2 regions of the Lysobacter arenosi genome follow, and region 1 is predicted to be linked to the other one. Evidence: riboswitches for the same ligand, from Rfam matches in the RefSeq annotation. Region 1 holds a riboswitch; the other holds the start of a gene.
The links. Region 1 has a riboswitch for cobalamin ahead of metE (5-methyltetrahydropteroyltriglutamate--homocysteine S-methyltransferase). Riboswitches for the same ligand answer to the same signal wherever they lie in the genome.
Positions count from the first base shown of each region.

Region 1 (4,411 bases):
AAGGATTTCCATGACCACCGACATGCGCCTGCTCGACCCCGGCTTCGACCTCACCCTGCGGCCGATGCGCTATCCGCAGTTCTACGAGATGTACCGCGACGCGATCCGCAACACCTGGACCGTCGAGGAGGTCGACTTCTCGCTCGACGTCAACGACCTCAAGCACAAGCTGGGGCCGGCCGAGCGGCATCTGATCGAGCGACTGGTGGCCTTCTTCGCCACCGGCGACAGCATCGTCGCCAACAACCTGGTGCTGAACCTGTACCAGCACATCAACGCGCCCGAGGCGCGCATGTACCTGTCGCGGCAGCTGTACGAGGAAGCGCTGCACGTGCAGTTCTACCTGACCCTGCTCGACACCTACCTGCCCGACCCGGTCGCACGCGCGAAAGCGTTCGATGCGGTGCAGAACATTCCTTCGATCCGCGCCAAGGCCGAGTTCTGCTTCAAGTGGATCGATTCGATCCAGGACATCCGCCGCATCGAAACGACCGAACAGCGCCGCCAGTTCCTGCTCAACCTGATCTGCTTCGCCTGCTGCATCGAGGGCCTGTTCTTCTTCGCCGCCTTCGCCTACGTCTACTACCTGCGTTCGCGCGGCCTGCTGCACGGCCTGGCGTCGGGCACCAACTGGGTGTTCCGCGACGAGAGCTGCCACATGGCCTTCGCCTTCGAAGTGATCCGCACCGCGCGCAGCGAGCAGCCGGAACTGTTCGACGACGAACTGCAGCGCCAGGTCGTGCAGATGCTGGAGGAAGCGGTGGAGTGCGAAATGCAGTTCGCCCAGGACGTGCTGTCGGGCGGCGTTGCCGGCCTCTCGCCGAAGGACATGCGCCAGTACCTGCAGTACTGCGCCGACCAGCGCCTGGCGCAGCTGGGCATGCCGCGCCATTTCGGCGCGACCAACCCGTTCGCGTTCATGGACCTGCAGGACGTGCAGGAAGTCACCAACTTCTTCGAGCGTCGCGTCTCGGCCTACCAGGTCGGCGTGCAGGGCGAGGTCGCCTTCGATGCCGCGTTCTGAAGCGGCGTCGCCTCCCACCGAAGCGCGCATGACGGAGATAGTCTTCCCCGACCACACCAACCACCTCGGCACGCTATTCGGCGGCCAGGCACTGGCATGGATGGACAAGGCCGCCTTCGTCGCCGCCTCGCGCTATGCGCGCAGCACCGTGGTCACCGCGCGCTCGGAACAGATCGACTTCCACGTCGCCGTGCCCAAGGGCGCGCTGGTGGAACTGGTCGCGCGCGTGGTCGCCACCGGCCGCAGCTCGCTGCAGGTGGAAGTCGACATGCACCGCGAGGACCTGATGACCGGCGACACGCAGCTGGCCACGCGCGGCCGCTTCACCATGGTCGCGCTCGACATGCACGGCCAGCCGACGCCGGTTCCCGCGCTGGCGCCATCGGGCGATTGACGCCCCCTGCCCGCGGGGCTAACGTAGCGCCGTCGTGGTGATCATCGCTTCATAAAGATGGAGCGATGTGACAAGTACCGCCGGGTGACCGGCGGCGCCAGAGGGAATCCGGTACGGACACCCGTCCAATTCCGGAGCTGCCCCGCAGCGGTATATGGGAACGACCGCCATCCATGCACTGGGCGTTGTCCGGGAAGCGGTGGCCAGTAGATGGGGACCTCGTGTCCCCGCGCCCACGAGCCCGAAGACCTGCCCCGACCGGAGGGTCCGCCCTCCGTCCGACCCCCGACCGCACGGCTCACGCCGCGCGGCCGGTTCGCCCGCGGGGGCGAAGGTCGAAGGCAGGTCTCCTTCCGGCGCCGTTCGCGGCGTCGGTGCGTGGCCGTGCCCTCCTTCGTTGCCCTGCGTCATGCATAACGCATCGCAGGTACATCACCATGATCCAGGTAACCCATCTCGGCTTCCCGCGCATCGGCGCGCGACGCGAGCTCAAGCAGGCCCTCGAATCGTTCTGGAAAGGCCAGACGACATCGACCGACCTTCACGCAACCGCACGCGAACTGCGTGCCCGGCACTGGCAGCTGGCACGCAATGCCGGCGTCGATGTCGTTCCGTGCAACGACTTCTCCCTGTACGACCACGTGCTCGACACAGCGGTCCTGTTCGACGCCATCCCGCCCTCGCACCGCGACGTGTTCGAGCCAGATCCGCTGGCGGGCTACTTCGCCCTTGCCCGTGGCCTGCAGGACGACCAGCACGACCTGCACGCGCTGGAGATGACCAAGTGGTTCGACAGCAACTACCACTACCTCGTGCCGAAGTTCCAGGTCGACCAGACGTTCCGGCTTCGCGGCGACAAGCCGCTGGCCGAACTGCGTGAAGCCCGTGCGCTCGGGCTGGAGGCGCGCCCCGTGCTGCTCGGGCCAGTGTCGTTCCTCAAGCTCGGCAAACGGGAAGACGGCGGCTGCCCGCTCGAACTGCTCGATGCGCTGCTGCCGGCGTATGTGCACCTGCTTGAGCAGTGGAAGGCCGAGGGTGCGTCGTGGGTGCAGATCGACGAACCGTGCCTGGTACTCGACCTGGGCGACGCCGACCGCGACGCCTACCGCCGCGCATTCGCCGCACTGGCTGCCGCAGACATCCCGCAGATCCTGCTTGCGACCTACTTCGGCGATCTCGGCGACAACCTGGAACTGGTGGCCGCGCTGCCGGTGGACGCGTTGCACATCGACTTGGCTCGAGCGCCGCAGCAGCTCTCGCGAGTGCTTGAAGCGTGGCCGGCCGAGCAATCGCTGAGTCTTGGCGTTGTCGATGGACGCAATGTCTGGCGCACCGACCTCGATGCGGCACTGGCGCTTGTGCACACCGCCGGGTCGCGCGTGCGTTGGCTGGCACCGTCGTGTTCCCTGCTGCACGTGCCGATCGACCTGGAACTCGAGCGCAAGCTGCCACAGCCCCTGCGTGGCGGCATGGCGTTCGCCCGCCAGAAGCTGGAGGAGTTGCGACTGCTCGCCGATGCCCACGCCGGCGATGCCGCCGCCGCGGCAGCAGTTGCCAGCGCACAGGCAGCGCGCACTGCACATCGCAATGCGCCGGAACTGGGCAACGCCACGGTACGCGCGCGATTGGCCGGCCTGCTGCCAGCAATGAGCCAGCGCACCACGCCCTACCCGCAGCGCGCGCGACTGCAGCACGAGCGCCTCGCGTTGCCGCCACTGCCCACCACCACGATCGGTTCATTCCCGCAGCTGTCGCTGGTGCGCAAGGCACGCGCCGACCACAAGGCCGGCAAGCTCGATGACGCCGGCTACCGCATGTTCCTCGAGCGCGAGATCGACAACTGCCTGCGCGAGCAGGAGGCGATCGGCCTGGATGTGCTGGTGCATGGCGAGTTCGAACGCAACGACATGGTCGAGTACTTCGGCGAGCAGCTCGACGGTTTCGCCTTCACCTCGCACGGCTGGGTGCAAAGCTACGGCTCGCGCTGCGTAAAACCGCCGGTGCTTTACGGCGACGTAAGCCGGCCGCGCGCGATGACCGTGGAGTGGACCCGCTACGCACAGTCGCGCACGCAGTATCCGGTGAAGGGCATGCTGACCGGACCGGTCACCATCCTGCAGTGGTCGTTCGTGCGCGACGACCAGCCGCGCGCAGACACCTGCCGGCAGATCGCCCTGGCCTTGCGCGACGAAGTGCTCGAGCTGGAAGCGGCCGGCATCGCCATCATCCAGATCGACGAACCGGCGCTGCGCGAAGGCCTGCCGTTGCGGCGCGAGGACTGGCCGCGGTACCTGGCATGGGCAGTGGAAGCATTCGGCCTCGCCGCCGGCGCGGTGGCGGACACCACCCAGATCCATACCCACATGTGCTACGCCGAGTTCAACGACATCATCGACGCGGTCGCCGCGCTCGATGCCGACGTGATCTCGATCGAGACCTCGCGCTCACGGATGGAGCTGCTCGATGCCTTCGCAAGGTTCCGCTATCCCAACGGCATCGGGCCGGGCGTGTATGACATCCACGCCCCGCGCGTGCCGTCGCCCACGGAGATCGGCGAACTGCTGGGCAAGGCGTTGCAGGTGATTCCGGCGGCGCAACTGTGGGTCAACCCGGACTGCGGCCTGAAGACGCGCGGCTGGCCGGAGGTGCGCAAGGCGCTGAGCGCGATGGTCCAGGCCACGCGCGAACTGCGCCTGGGGCTGGCGGCCTCCTGACGAAGATGGAGCCGCCTGCCCTGCCCCAACGGCGGGCGGCCTCCATTGCGCCCCTCCTCCATTGCATCCGGGCCGCACGCAGGCCTAAATAGCCGACATCCTGAACGGGAATCGCCGCTGCCATGCCAATGCGCCTGCCCCGCAGCCATGTCGTCTGGCTCGCCCTGATCGCGATCGCGCTGTTCGTCCTGCGACTTTTCAGCAACCAGCACTACGGCTTCCACCGCGACGAACTGGCGCTGCTCGACGACGCGCGCAGCCTGGCCTGGGGCTACGTCG
Region 1 is NZ_CP071517.1:3,785,431-3,789,841, reverse strand. It holds gene HIV01_RS17355 (ribonucleotide-diphosphate reductase subunit beta) at 1-1,024, shown strand, start outside; gene HIV01_RS17350 (acyl-CoA thioesterase) at 1,011-1,418, shown strand; cobalamin riboswitch at 1,493-1,671, shown strand; gene metE (5-methyltetrahydropteroyltriglutamate--homocysteine S-methyltransferase) at 1,856-4,132, shown strand; gene HIV01_RS17340 (glycosyltransferase family 39 protein) at 4,261-4,411, shown strand, end outside.

Region 2 (4,411 bases), 200 kb from region 1:
GATCAGGTCGTCGACGTCGGTGCTGAAGGTGTCGAGGTGGACGTTGAAGCCGTCGCCCAGGTAGGCCAGGCCCAGCTCCCAGGTCTCTGAGTCTTCCGGGCGCAGGTTGGGATTGCCAAAGAAGGGGAAGTACAGCTCGTTGAAGGTCGGTGCCTTGAACGCGCTGCCGTAGCCGGCGGTGACGCGCCAGTTGTCGGCGAACACCAGGCCCCAGGCGGCGCCGCCGGTGGTGTGGCCGCCGAACTGCTCGTTGTCGTCGCGGCGCACGCTGGCCTCGAGCGACTGCGCGCCGAACTTCGCCTGGTACTGCACGAACGCGGCCTTGTTGTCGCGCTCATCCTCGTCGTACGGCGTGGTGCTCTCGACGCTGTCGTTGAGCCAGTCCAGGCCGACGCTGACCAGCTGGTCGGCGGCGATGCCGAAGTCACCCTGCAGCGTCGCGCTGTCGCGGTTGGTGCTGAAGAAGTCGAGGTAGGTATCGCCGAGGAAGTTGTCGGACGAGTCGACGTTGCGGCCGGCGGTCAGGTGCACGTCGACGCGGTCGGACGGGTGCCAGCGCAGCTTGCCGCCGATCACCTGCTGCACGGTTTCGGCACGGTCGGTGAAGTCACCGTCGAACTCGTTGTCGCCTTCGTTGCGCAGCGCGTGGCCTTCCAGGCTCCACTGCTCGGTCAGGTTGATGCCGCCGCGCAGCGACAGCGCATCCTTCTCGTAGCCATCGCGATCGGGCTGCGAGTCCAGGGCGATGAAGCAACCGGCGCCGTCGAAGGTGGCCGGGTCGAAGAAGCCGTTGCAGGCGTTGATGCCGCTGGTGCGGGTGTGCTGGTAGTCGGCACCGAACCAGCCACGGTCATTGCTGCCGCCGAAACCGACGCCGTAACCGAGCGTGTCGTTGCTACCGCCGTCGAAGCGCACGCGCGGGGCGAAGGCCTGCTTGTCGCGGCGGGTGAATACCTGGATCACGCCGCCGATGGCGTCGGCGCCGTACAGGCTCGAACGCGGGCCGCGGACGATCTCGACACGGTCGATCATTTCGATCGGCAGGTCCTGGAACGCGGTCAGGCCCGAGGTCGCCGAGCCGACGCGGATGCCGTCGACCAGCACCAGCACGTGGTCGGATTCGGCGCCGCGCAGGAACAGCGTGGTCAGCTTGCCGTTGCCGCCCTGGTTGGACATCGAGATGCCGGCGCGGCCGCGCAGCAGGTCCGGCAGCGAGCGTGCCTGGCTGCGGCGGATCTGTTCGGCGTCGATGACTTCCACCGGTGCCAGCGCATCGTTGACGCTGATCGCGGTGCGGTTGGCGGTGACGATGACCTGGTCAAGCTCGGTCGGGTCGGTGGCGCCAGCGCTGTCCTGCGCGTGGGCAAGCGCGGGTGCGGCGAGCAGGCACGCGACGGCCAGGCGCACGGACAGGGACAACGGGGTACGCAATTGCATCGATGATTCTCCAACGCACGGCTCGGGCCGTGACGGGCAACTGGGAAAGTCGCGAAAGGAGAGTGCACGAGGCTGCGGTGTGGGCGCACGGCGCCAACGTCGCCGCCGCGATGCCCTCCGCATCGCAACCAGTGGTGGGCACCGCCGTACAGTCATGTACGGGCGCGTGACCCTGCTTCCAGGCCGGTCTCCGGACTCGCGAGTGGAGGGCTGTGCTCTCCGGCGCCGCGCCTTCCCGTGACTTGCACAGTGGCGGATGCAGCGCTTGTACTCGCTTACCGTTGCGGGGGCAGTGCCGGAATGATCCCTGCTGGGACGTCACCGGCTTCCCGTTTCAACCCGCCGGCAGGACGCCGCCGGGTCACCTCGAAGCGGGGCGCAGTCTACGCGATTAGCGGGGCGCTGCCCAAATGGGGTTCAGTCCCGGTCTGCCGGCTCATCCAGCAGCGACGGCATCGCCATCGTTTCCTCGGCGACCTGGGTGGTCGTCACCGGGCCGGCCGGCGGGCGGTAGCGCGGCGGCGGCAGCAGGGCGATCGCCGCTTCGGTGGCGGCGATGAGTTCGGCGCGGCGCTCGTCGGGGATCTCCTGCCAGTGGCAGTCCTGCAGCGCGCCTTCGATGGCGTACAGCAGGTTCAGCGTCGGCTTGAAGCCGGCGCGCTTGACGCGCATGAACGCCTCGACGGTCCCGACCGCGGTCAGGTCCTCGCGCGAGCGCAGTCCCACCTGGCGCAACCAGGCCGCCGACTTGGGACCGATGTTGCGCAGCTTGTCGCCGCCTTTTTCCCCGCCTTTACCGATATTCATGCCAGCGACTCCACGAAGGCCTGGGCAATCGCTTCCAAGCCGCGCTGGTCGTCGGCGTCGAAGCGGTCGAAGTGCGGGCTGTCCAGATCGAACACGCCGATCAGCTGGCCATCCCCCCCCACAAGTGGCACGACCAGTTCGGAGTTAGACGCAGAATCGCACGCAATGTGGCCAGGGAAGGCGTGGACATCGGCGATCCGCTGGGTCTGGCGGGTGGTCGCGGCCGCCCCGCAGACGCCCTTGTCGAGCGGAATCCGGATGCAGGCCGGCAACCCCTGGAACGGTCCGACCACCAGTTCGGTGCCGTCGAACAGGTAGAAACCGACCCAGTTCAGGCCGGGCAGGGAGTGGTACACCAGGGCCGAGAGATTGGCTGCGTTGGCCACACGGTCGCGTTCGCCGTGCACCAGCGCCCGCGCCTGCTCGAGCAACTGTGCGTACTGTTCGGGCTTGGGCCCGCTTAGACTTTCGCTGGTGAACATACTTGCCTCTTTCCCGCAGTCTACCAGCGTGCGGTCCACGGGCTTGCGACGGACGGTCCGGGCATGAACGGGCCCGAGGCCCGAGCCGGCTGGTTCGTCACCGGCACCGATACCGGCATCGGAAAATCACTGGCCAGTGCGACGCTGCTGTACGCGCTGCGCGCGCGCGGCCTGCGTGCGGTCGGCATGAAGCCGCTCGCCAGCGGCTGCGAGGTCACCGCCGACGGCCTGCGCAACGAAGATGCGCTGCTGCTGCAGGCGGCCAGCGAGCCACGCCCGGCCTATGACGACGTCAACCCCTATGCGCTGCTGCAGCCGCTGGCACCGGAACTTGCCGCGGCCGATGCCGGTGTCACTGTGCAGCTGCAGCCGATCCTGGATGCGCATGCACGCTTGTCGGCGATGGCCGATGCCGTCGTGGTGGAAGGCGTCGGTGGCTGGGCCGCACCGCTGTCGACCGATCTCGACCAGGCCGACCTGGTACGCGCTCTGGACCTGCCGGTGGTGATGGTGGTCGGCCTGCGCCTGGGTTGCATCAACCACGCACGATTGACCGCGCGCGCGATCGCCGCCGATGGATTACGCCTCGCCGGCTGGATCGCCAACGACATCGATCCGCAGATGGCGCGCGCCGACGACAACTTCACACTGCTACGTCACCGCTTGCCGATACCTTGCTGGGGACGCCTGCCGTTCCGCGATCGGCCCGATCCCGCCGCACTGGCGCACCTGCTTGCGCCGACCAGCGTCTGAAACGGTTTGCCAAAGCGGGCTCTGCGGACTTGCTTGTGCCTGATCCGGCGTGATCACCCCGCGCGTGACTTCTGGGGGGTGGGCGGAAAACTCAGAATGCTAGACTGGGCGGTATAGGAATTAAACCAATCTGAGCATCATCGCTCGTACATGACGGAATCGGAGTCCTCCCCCATGGTCAAGAACCCGCGCTCGGTGGCAATGGCCGCCGCGTTGGCCCTCGCACTCACCGCCTGTGGCGGCAAGGATCAGGCACAGGGGGGCGGCATGCCTCCTCCGGAAGTCGGCGTGGTCAAACTGCAACCGGGCAACGTGCCGCTGCAGAAGGACCTTGTCGGCCGTCTGGCGGCATTCCGCAGCGCCGACGTGCGCGCCCGCGTGCCGGGCGTGCTCAAGCAGCGCCTGTACGACGAAGGCACCGACGTGAAGGCCGGGCAGGTGCTGTTCCAGATCGATCCGGACCAGCTGAAGGCGTCGACGGGCCAGTCCCAGGCCGCACTCGCGGCAGCGGAAGCGACGTATGCCAACGCCAAGTCGGCTGCCGACCGCGCCCGTCGCCTGGCGCCGCAGAAGTTCGTCTCGCAGTCCGATCTCGACAATGCCCTTGCCGCCGAACGCAGCGCCGCCGCCGCGGTGAAGCAGGCGCAGGCCGCGTTGGCCGATGCCCGCATCAACCTGGGCTACGCCACCGTGCGCGCGCCGATCAGCGGTCGCGCCGGCAAGCAGCAGGTCACCGAGGGCGCACTGGTCGGCCAGGACACGGCGACGCTGCTCACCACCGTCGACCAGATCGATCCGCTGTACGTGAACTTCTCGGTCAGCGTCACCGAGCTCGAGCAGATCCGTCGCGCCCGCACCGGCGCCGGCACCGGCGAGGGCGAAGTGCAGGTGGTGCTGCCCGACGGCAGCGTCTACCAGCGCACCGGCACGAT
Region 2 is NZ_CP071517.1:3,589,781-3,594,191, forward strand. It holds gene btuB (TonB-dependent vitamin B12 receptor) at 1-1,437, opposite strand, end outside; cobalamin riboswitch at 1,602-1,821, opposite strand; gene HIV01_RS16475 (TfoX/Sxy family protein) at 1,855-2,244, opposite strand; gene HIV01_RS16480 (GAF domain-containing protein) at 2,241-2,726, opposite strand; gene bioD (dethiobiotin synthase) at 2,790-3,479, shown strand; gene HIV01_RS16490 (efflux RND transporter periplasmic adaptor subunit) at 3,654-4,411, shown strand, end outside.
Region 2: another riboswitch for cobalamin. It lies ahead of btuB (TonB-dependent vitamin B12 receptor); the one in region 1 lies ahead of metE (5-methyltetrahydropteroyltriglutamate--homocysteine S-methyltransferase).